4 regions of the Rhizobacter sp. P1_G5 genome follow, and region 1 is predicted to be linked to each of the others. Evidence: predicted binding sites of a transcription regulator. Region 1 holds the regulator's gene; each other region holds the start of a gene.
What was found. Region 1 encodes LexA, which represses DNA repair genes until DNA is damaged. Its sites were predicted from a motif close to ACTGTATNNNNATACAGT; they were not measured.
Positions count from the first base shown of each region.

Region 2: recA (recombinase RecA) is a predicted target of LexA. The motif match lies at 689-706, and genes of this name have one in related genera.
Region 3: imuA (translesion DNA synthesis-associated protein ImuA) is a predicted target of LexA. The motif match lies at 1,215-1,232, and genes of this name have one in related genera.
Region 4: AC1D12_RS20135 (LexA family protein) is a predicted target of LexA. The motif match lies at 870-887, and genes of this name have one in related genera.

Region 1 is NZ_JBFUCB010000060.1:4,043-6,238, reverse strand. Features, by position in the region: gene AC1D12_RS06880 (asparaginase) at 1-685, opposite strand, end outside; gene lexA (transcriptional repressor LexA) at 766-1,440, shown strand; gene AC1D12_RS06870 (helix-hairpin-helix domain-containing protein) at 1,440-1,751, shown strand; gene AC1D12_RS06865 (isochorismatase family protein) at 1,761-2,000, shown strand; gene AC1D12_RS06860 (penicillin acylase family protein) at 2,001-2,196, opposite strand, start outside.
Region 2 is NZ_JBFUCB010000125.1:1-2,196, forward strand. Features, by position in the region: partial or broken gene AC1D12_RS11585 (response regulator transcription factor) at 1-602, opposite strand; gene recA (recombinase RecA) at 744-1,862, shown strand; gene recX (recombination regulator RecX) at 1,895-2,196, shown strand, end outside.
Region 3 is NZ_JBFUCB010000030.1:12,519-14,714, reverse strand. Features, by position in the region: gene AC1D12_RS04095 (Y-family DNA polymerase) at 1-372, opposite strand, end outside; gene imuA (translesion DNA synthesis-associated protein ImuA) at 401-1,207, opposite strand; gene AC1D12_RS04085 (bifunctional helix-turn-helix transcriptional regulator/GNAT family N-acetyltransferase) at 1,340-2,196, shown strand, end outside.
Region 4 is NZ_JBFUCB010000311.1:2,642-4,837, forward strand. Features, by position in the region: gene AC1D12_RS20120 (hypothetical protein) at 1-2, shown strand, start outside; gene AC1D12_RS20125 (hypothetical protein) at 73-360, opposite strand; gene AC1D12_RS20130 (TOBE domain-containing protein) at 372-815, opposite strand; gene AC1D12_RS20135 (LexA family protein) at 945-1,325, shown strand; gene AC1D12_RS20140 (Y-family DNA polymerase) at 1,335-2,196, shown strand, end outside.

The DNA of each region.
Region 1 (2,196 bases):
CACCCGCATGGCTGAGCAGGATGTCGACGCGCGGCCACGCGGGGCCGTCGACCAGCCTGGCCAGCCGCGCCGCAGGCAACGCCTCACCCGCCGGCCACGGACGGAACAGCCGCAGCCGCCCTTCCTCGATGCGGCCGACCGGGCCGGCGTCGCCCGAATCGAAGGCCTCGATGCGGTAGGTGTGCACCTTGCGCACGTCGGCCGCGCCATGCACCACGCCGCCGAGCACCGCGACCACGCCGCGCGCGCCGGGGTGCTGCGCAACGGCGACCGCATCGAGCAGGTTCTGCGGCCCGTCGGGCTGCAGCGAGGTGGCGGGCCGCATCGCCGCCGTCAGCACCACCGGCTTGGCCGGCGCGAGCACGCGCTGCAGCAGCCACGCGGTCTCCTCCAGCGTGTCGGTGCCATGCGTGACGACCACGCCCGCCACCTCGGGCCGCGCCAGGTGGTGCGCCAGCCGCCTGACCAGCGCGCGCCACACGTCGGCGCTCATGTCCTTGCTGTCGACCTGCGCGACCTGCTCGGGCTCGAGCGGCACCGCGGCCAGCGCCGGTACCGCCTTCACGAGCTGCGCGACGCCGAGCTGCGCCGCGGTGTAGCCGATGTTGTCGCCGGCGGCCGCCGAGGTGCCGGCGATGGTGCCGCCGGTGCCGAGCACGACGACGATCTGATCAGTTCTTTGCATTTTTCACGAAGCTGGATAAAAATACAGTCACTGGATGGATGTTCAGTCCACGCCATTTCACCAAGCCGAGGCCCACCGCGATGAACGAAATCCCGAAGCTCACCGACCGCCAGCAGCAGATCCTCGACCTGGTGCAGAGCGCGATCGAGCGCACCGGTGCGCCGCCCACCCGGGCCGAGATCGCGAACGAGCTGGGCTTCAAGTCGGCCAACGCCGCCGAAGAACACCTGCAGGCGCTGGCCCGCAAGGGCGTCATCGAGCTGGTGGGCGGCACCTCGCGCGGCATCCGTCTGCAGTCTGACACATTGCGCGCGCTGAACCAGAGCCGCGGCAAGCAGTTCAGCCTGCCGCTGCCCAGCCTCTCGCAGCTCACACTGCCGCTGGTCGGGCGCGTCGCGGCCGGCAGCCCGATCCTCGCGCAGGAGCACATCGACCAGACCTACCTGATGGAAGCCAGCCTGTTCGCACGCCGGCCCGATTTCCTGCTGAAGGTGCGCGGCATGAGCATGCGCGACGCCGGCATCATGGATGGCGACCTGCTCGCGGTGCAGAAGGCCAAGGACGCGAAGAACGGCCAGATCGTCGTCGCGCGGCTCGGCGACGAGGTCACCGTGAAGCGCTTCAAGCGCACCCGCACCAGCATCGAGCTGCTGCCGGAGAACCCCGATTTCGAACCCATCGTCGTGCCGTTCGGCGATGTCGACTTCGAACTCGAGGGGTTGGCGGTCGGCCTGATCCGCAACAGCATGCTGTGATGGAGGCCGCCGTGGTGATCAAGGCCCCCAAGGCGGCGAGTGCCGCGGAGTGCAAGGCGCTCGAGCAACTGCCCAACATCGGCCCCGCGCTGGCCGCCGACCTGCGGCTGATCGGCATCCAGGAGCCGAAGGACCTGCGCGGCAAGGATGCCTTCGTGCTGTACCAGCGCCTGTGCGCGATCACCGGGCAGCGCCACGACCCGTGCGTGCTCGACACCTTCATGGCCGCCACCGATTTCATGGGCGGCGCGCCCGCCGCGCCGTGGTGGGCCTACACCGCGCAGCGCAAGGCCCTGTTTGGGCAGGTGTGACGGCGATGCATCGACCAGCTGCTGGTGTGCGGCCTGCAGAGCGAGGTCTGCGTCACCCACACCTCGCAATCGGCGCTGGCGCTCGGCTACGACGTGATCCTCGCGAGCGACTCGCACGGCACCTGGCCCGACGCCACCTCGGGCGCCGACGAGATCATCGCCCGCCAGAACGAGGCGCTGGCCGCCCAGGGCGTGCGGCTGATGAGCACGCGGGAGATCGTCGGCCAGCTCGCACAGTTGGAGCGCTGATCAGCGCGGCGACAACACCAGCGTGTGCTCCGCCGGCGTGCCCCACACCGGCACGTCATCCACCTTCGCCCAGCGCTCGACGAAGCTGCGGTACAGCGGCGAAAACACGATGCCCGATTGCCCGCTCGACTGCACGAAGCGTGAGCGAGCCGGGTCGCCCAGGTCGTACAGCGCCCGCAGCGACGGCCCGTGCTCG
Region 2 (2,196 bases), on a different contig from region 1:
ATCTTCTTGCGCAGCCGGTGGATGTAGACCTCGATCGCGTTGTTGCTGACCTCCTCGCCCCATTCGCACAGCCGCTCGACCAGCTGGTCCTTGCTGACCAGCCGGCCGGCGCGCTGCAGAAGCACCTCGAGCAGGCTCAGCTCGCGCGCCGACAGCTCGACCATCTGGTCGTTCAGGTAGGCGACGCGACCGGTCGCGTCGAAGGTCAGCGGGCCGTGGCGGATCACGCTCGACGCGGTGCCCAGGCCGCGCCGCGTCAGCGCGCGCACGCGGGCCTCGAGCTCCTGCAGCGAGAACGGCTTGGCCATGTAGTCGTCGGCCCCGAGGTCGAGCCCCTGCACGCGCTGCTCGACGCTGTCGGCCGCGGTCAGGATCAGCACCGGCACCGCCGAGCCGCGGGCGCGCAGCTTGCGCAGCACCTCCAGGCCGTGCAGCTTCGGCAGGCCGAGGTCGAGGATCAGCAGGTCGAATTCATGGGCCGACAAGGCCGCGTCGGCCTCGGTGCCGCTCGCGACATGGTCGACCGCGTAGCCGCCGTTGCGCAGCGAGCGCAGCAGCCCGTCGGCCAACACCTGGTCGTCTTCGGCGATCAACACGCGCATGGCTGCCTCCTGTGCGGCTCGAGACCCGGCCGCTGCGGGATTGTAGGGAGTGGTCCGGCAGGGATCGGAGATCGGCGTCAGAAAAGACTGTACAAACATCCAGCCTTTGCCATAATCCGCGCAACTCTAGGAGATCGCCCCATGGATGCCCCCGTCAAAGCCGCCACCCTCAACACCGAAAAGGCCAAGGCCCTGCAAGCTGCGCTGGCGCAGATCGAAAAGCAGTTCGGCAAGGGCTCGATCATGCGGCTCGGCGAAGGCGAGGTGATCGAAGACATCGAGGTCGTCTCCACCGGTTCGCTCGGCCTCGATGCCGCGCTGGGCGTCGGCGGCCTGCCGCGCGGCCGGGTGGTCGAGATCTACGGCCCGGAATCGTCGGGCAAGACCACGCTGACGCTGCAGGTCATTTCTGAAATGCAGAAGCTCGGCGGCACCTGCGCCTTCATCGACGCCGAGCACGCGCTCGACACCGCCTACGCGCAGAAGCTGGGCGTCAACCTGCAGGAGCTGCTGATCAGCCAGCCCGACACCGGCGAGCAGGCGCTCGAGATCGTCGACGCGCTGGTGCGCTCCGGCTCGGTCGACCTGGTGGTGATCGACTCGGTCGCGGCGCTCACGCCGAAGGCCGAAATCGAAGGCGAGATGGGCGATTCGCTGCCCGGCCTGCAGGCCCGCCTGATGAGCCAGGCGCTGCGCAAGCTCACCGGCACCATCAAGAAGACCAACACGATGGTCATCTTCATCAACCAGATCCGCATGAAGATCGGCGTGATGTTCGGCAGCCCCGAAACCACCACCGGCGGCAATGCGCTGAAGTTCTACGCCTCGGTGCGGCTCGACATCCGCCGCATCGGCAGCATCAAGAAGGGCGAAGAGGTCATCGGCAACGAGACCAAGGTCAAGGTCGTCAAGAACAAGGTGTCGCCGCCGTTCAAGACCGCCGAGTTCGACATCCTCTACGGCCAGGGCATCAGCCGCGAAGGCGAGGTGATCGACATGGGCGTCGAGGCCAAGGTGCTCGAGAAGTCCGGTGCCTGGTACGCCTACAACGGCGAGAAGATCGGCCAGGGCAAGGACAACGCCCGCGAGTTCCTGCGCGAGAACCCCGACCTCTCGGTCGAGATCGAGAACAAGGTGCGCGAGGCGATGGGCATTCCGCTGCTGCCGACCGCTGGGGGTGCCACGCAGGCGGCTGCCGCCGATGAAGCCAAGCCGGCCAAGAAGGCTCCCAAGGAGCCGAAGGAAGCCCGCAGCGAGTAAGTCGGCGAACAAGTCCGGCAGGCGGGTTGGCGATGCGGCAGCGGCTCTCGCTGCGCGGGCGCGGCGTGCAGTTGCTGTCGCAGCGCGAGCACAGCCGGCAGGAACTGCGGCGCAAGCTGCTGCAGCACCTGCGTGCCGACGATGCGCCGCTGCCGGACGATGCCGACCAGCAGGTCGATGACGTGCTGGCCTGGCTGCAGGACAAGGGCTACTTCAGCGAGCAGCGCTTCGTCGAGAGCCGGGTGCATGTGCGCGAATCGCGCTACGGCAACCTGCGCATCCGCCAGGAGCTGGCGCAGCACGGCGTCACGCTGGACGCCGACCAGGCGCAGCG
Region 3 (2,196 bases), on a different contig from region 1:
CAGCCGCTGCAGCAGTGCCTCGAGTCCACCGAAATAGCGCAGGCTGGCCTCGACCTCCAGCAACACGCCCTGCGGCGGGCTGAAGCTGACCGCCGGCGTGAACGCCAGCGCCGCGTGCGCGACGCTCGTGAGCGCCTGCCGGTCACGCAGCGCATCGGCCTGGCCGATCAGCAGCTGCGGCGCGAGCGCCAGCGCAGTCGCCCGCTTCAGCCCCGGCTTGACGCCCAGCGCCTGCGCGCCCGCATTGGCATGGGCGATGCTGTGCGCCTCGACCAGCGCGACGGGCGGCTCGCTGCCACCGCTGCCCGCCGGGAGCGTCGCCAGGAAGGATTCCAGCGACAGCAGCGGCAGGTGAAGACCGATCCAGAGCATCGCGTGCCCATGTGCAGCAGGTGCCGGATCAGGCGAGGTTGACGAAGGTCGCGGCGCGCAGCGGCGGCACGGCGGCCGCGGCCTGGACCGTCTGCGCCGCCAGCTCGCGCGCCTTGCGCGTGGCGCTGGCGGACAGCACCGGCGGCAGCTCGAGCCGCAGTTCATGGGCGAGCGGCGGGCCGCGGCGCTTCAGCACGCGCACGCTCAAGACATCGGCCCCGCCGGCCCGCAGCGCGAGGCGCAGCGGCGCCGGGCTGGCCTGCTGCTGCACCGCCATCTCGCGCAACACGAAGGCCGGGCCGTCGTGCGCATGGGCGGCCACCTGCAAGCGGCGCAGCCGCTCGGCGCGCAGGCGCGGCGGCAACCACGCGAGCACCGCACCGACATGTCCGCTGTGCAGTGCCTGCTCCAGCGCCCACAGCCGCGCATCGACACCGGCTTCGTGCGGCCGGCCGTCGACACCGGGGATGCCCTGCGTGCCGGTGTCGATCACCAGCAGCTGCTCGGCATCCAGCCCCATCTGCATCAGCGCCCAGGCCGACAGCGCCGCCGGTGGGTCGAACAGCATCACCAGCCGCCCGGCCCGCTGCGTGGCGGCAAGACATGGGGCCAGCAGGCGGATCTCGCCAAGGCCCGGGTGCGGCAGCAGCAGCTCGCTGAGCGCGCGCCGCGGCCAGCCGCCGCCGGGCAGTTGGGCATCGAGCACCGCGAAGCCGCTGGGCAGCGCGCGCTCGACGCTGCGCCCCATCTGGTTGCCACGCCACACGCTGGTGTGCAGCCGCTCGGGCAGCGGCGCGCGAGCGTGAGGGGCGAAGTGAGTGGTGGCGGAAGGCATGTGAACTACTGTATGCACATCCAGTATATCGATCCACTTGAAAACGGGGTCATGGCGTTACAAGTCTGTTCAAAAGAGCCTTTGGCACATTTATAGTTGCTTTTGGCAATTGATTACGGCAGCATGCCGGGCATGTCTTCTTCTGACCCGAACGATCGCGTGGTCGCGGTGCGCGCCTTCAACCGCTTCTACACGCACCGCATCGGCGTGCTGCACGAAGGCCTGGTCGACAGCGGCTTCACGCTGACCGAATCGCGGCTGCTGTGGGAGTTCGCGCACCAGGCGCAGCCGACGGCCGGCGAACTCGCGCGCTCGCTGGACCTCGACCCCGGCTACCTGAGCCGCTTGCTGCGCGGCCTGCGCGAGCGCGGGCTGATCGAGGCGACGCCGTCGGCCAGCGATGCGCGGCAATCGCACCTGTCGCTCACCGCGGCCGGCCGCGCCGCGTTCGCGCCGCTCGACAGCGGCTCGCAGCAGCAGGTGCAGGCGCTGCTCGCGGCGCTGGACGAGCCGTCGCAGCAGCAACTGCTGCAGGCGATGGGCACGCTGCAGCGCCTGCTCGACGACGACCCGGCGCGCCGCACGCGCGAGCCCTACCTGCTGCGACCGCACCGCCCGGGCGACATCGGCTGGGTGATCGCGCGCCATGGCGCGCTGTATGCGCAGGAGTACCGCTGGGACATCGGCTTCGAGGCGCTGGTGGCGCGCATCGCCGCCGCCTTCATCGAACGCTTCGACCCCGCGCGCGAAGCCTGCTGGATCGCCGAGCGCGACGGCGCGAACGTCGGCTGCGTGTTCCTCGTGCAGGCGCGCGACGAGGCGACGCAGGCGGTGCAGGACGGCGTGGCCCAACTGCGCATGCTGCTGGTCGAGCCGTCGGCGCGCGGGCTGGGCCTGGGGCGCCGGCTGGTGCAGGAGTGCGAGCGCTYCGCGCGCCAGGCCGGCTACCGCCGCATCACGCTGTGGACCAATGCCAACCTGCTGGCTGC
Region 4 (2,196 bases), on a different contig from region 1:
GACGCCAAAGCCCTCGTCAACGTCCTCGGATGTTGCTCAGGGACGGCGCCGAGTGCTCCGTCCCAGCACTGCTCAGCAGAACTGGACCTCGGTGCTGCACAGGCGTGTGCCGTCCGGCGCGCTGATGCTCAGGCTCAGGGCGTTCAAGCACGCGGACCCTGGCAGCGCAGTCGGTGCGAGCCGACGGTGGCGCGAGAACACGGCCTTGCCGTCGACCGTGCCCGTCCACTCGGCGATGTATTTCCGCGAAGGAACGCTCGCCTTCAACGGCTTCAGGTGAAACCGCTCGACGAAAGACTGCAGCTCCACCTCGGAGCTGATTCGGCCAAACACCTGCTCGATCGGAAGGCTGCTCTCCATGGGGTGTGCTCCTAGTGGACGGCAGTTTGGTCAACGCCGATGATGACGCTACCAGCTTTGAATACGGCTGTCGCCGGTGCACCAGCTGTCAGGTTCAAGGACTCGGCGCGTTCGGTCGTGATGCGCGCCATGAGGGTCTGTCCATTGGGTAGGTCGAGCCCGACCTTGACATCGTCGTCGTCGCCTTGGCCCACGTCGCGCACGCTGCCCACCAGCTGATTGAACGTCGCGGGCAAGCTCGCCGCCGGCTCCTCCAGCAGGACGATCGAGGTGGGGTGCACCAAGCCAAAGGCGCGCCCGCCTTGCTGCAGTTTCAGGATGTTCTGCACCTCGTGAGAGACCTTGATGACGATCTGCAGGCCCTGGGCGAGGCCCAGTTGCACTTCGTTGGCGTCGATGCCCGGGTGGATGGCCGTCACGACGCCATCGAGGGTGTTGAAGTCAGCGGGTTTCATGAGTTCAAGGTTCCGTGTGCTCGTGCCTCGCCGGCTGGCGGGGTGCTGCAATATACTGTATGAATGAACAGTAGTCAGCTGCCACGCGAAGGAGTCACGCGTGTTGGCCGGGAATCACCTGGGCCAGCCGTGGTGCCGCGCGCCAGCGTGGCCATCGGCTTCGGCTCGCCGTCGCAGGATTCGGGCGTCGGGCGCCTGGACCTGAATGACGTGCTGATCAGGAACCCGCTGGCCACCTTCCTGATGCGCGTGAGCGGCAGTGCGATGCGAGAGGCTGGCATCGACGACGGCGACATCGTGCTGGTCGACCGCTCGGTCCATCCAGCCAGCGGCCACATCGTGATCGCCGTCGTGGACGACGAGTTCATGTGCCGGCGGCTGGTGACGCAGGGATCGTCGCTGCGCCTGGTGGCGACCGACCCGAGCTGCGCCGATGTCGTGCCGCGCGCGGCCCAGGAGCTGCAGGTCTGGGGTGTGGTGACCAACGCCATCAAGGCGATGCCCGTCTGAGGCTGCGCCATGTTTGCGCTGGTCGATGTCAACAACATGTACGTGAGCTGCGAGCGGGTGTTCAAGCCCTCGCTCAACGGCCGGCCGGTCGTCGTGCTGTCGAGCAACGACGGCGCCTGCATCGCGCGCAGCAACGAGGCCAAGGATCTTGGTGTGCAGATGGCGCAGCCGTGGTTCCAGGTGCGGCACCTGGAGCGCGAGGCGGGGCTGATCGCGCTGTCCGCCAACTTCGAGCTGTACGGCGACATGTCCAGCCGCATGATGTCGATCGTCGGGCAGTACGCGCCGCGGCAGCAGATCTACAGCATCGATGAATGCTTCCTCGATTTCGAGGGTGTGCGCGGCGACCTTGTGGAGATCGGCCGAGACATCCGCCGGACGGTGCTGCAGTGGACCGGACTGCCGACCAGTGTGGGGTTCGGGCCGACCAAGACCCTCGCGAAGCTGGCCAACCACGTGGCGAAGACGGCTGATCGCAAGCCGGGCTCGTATCCGGCGGCCCTTGCGCAGGTGTGCAACTTCGGCGAGATGACCCAAACCGAGCTCGATGCGGTGATGGGTGTCACCGAGGTGGGTTGCGTGTGGGGCATCGGCCGGCGCATCGGAGCGCGGCTGACGGAGGCTGGCATCCGCACAGTGCGAGACCTGGCCAACGCGGACGTCACGGCACTCCGCAGCCAGTTCAGCGTGGTACTGGAGAAGACGCTCCTGGAGCTGCGTGGCACCTCGTGCCTCGGCCTCGATGACACCACGGCAGGCCGGCAGCAGATCATGTGCTCGCGGTCGTTCGGAAGCGCTGTGACCGAGTTGGCCGAGCTTGAGCAGGTCGTCAGCGACTTCACATCACGCGTGGCCGAGAAGCTGCGGCAGC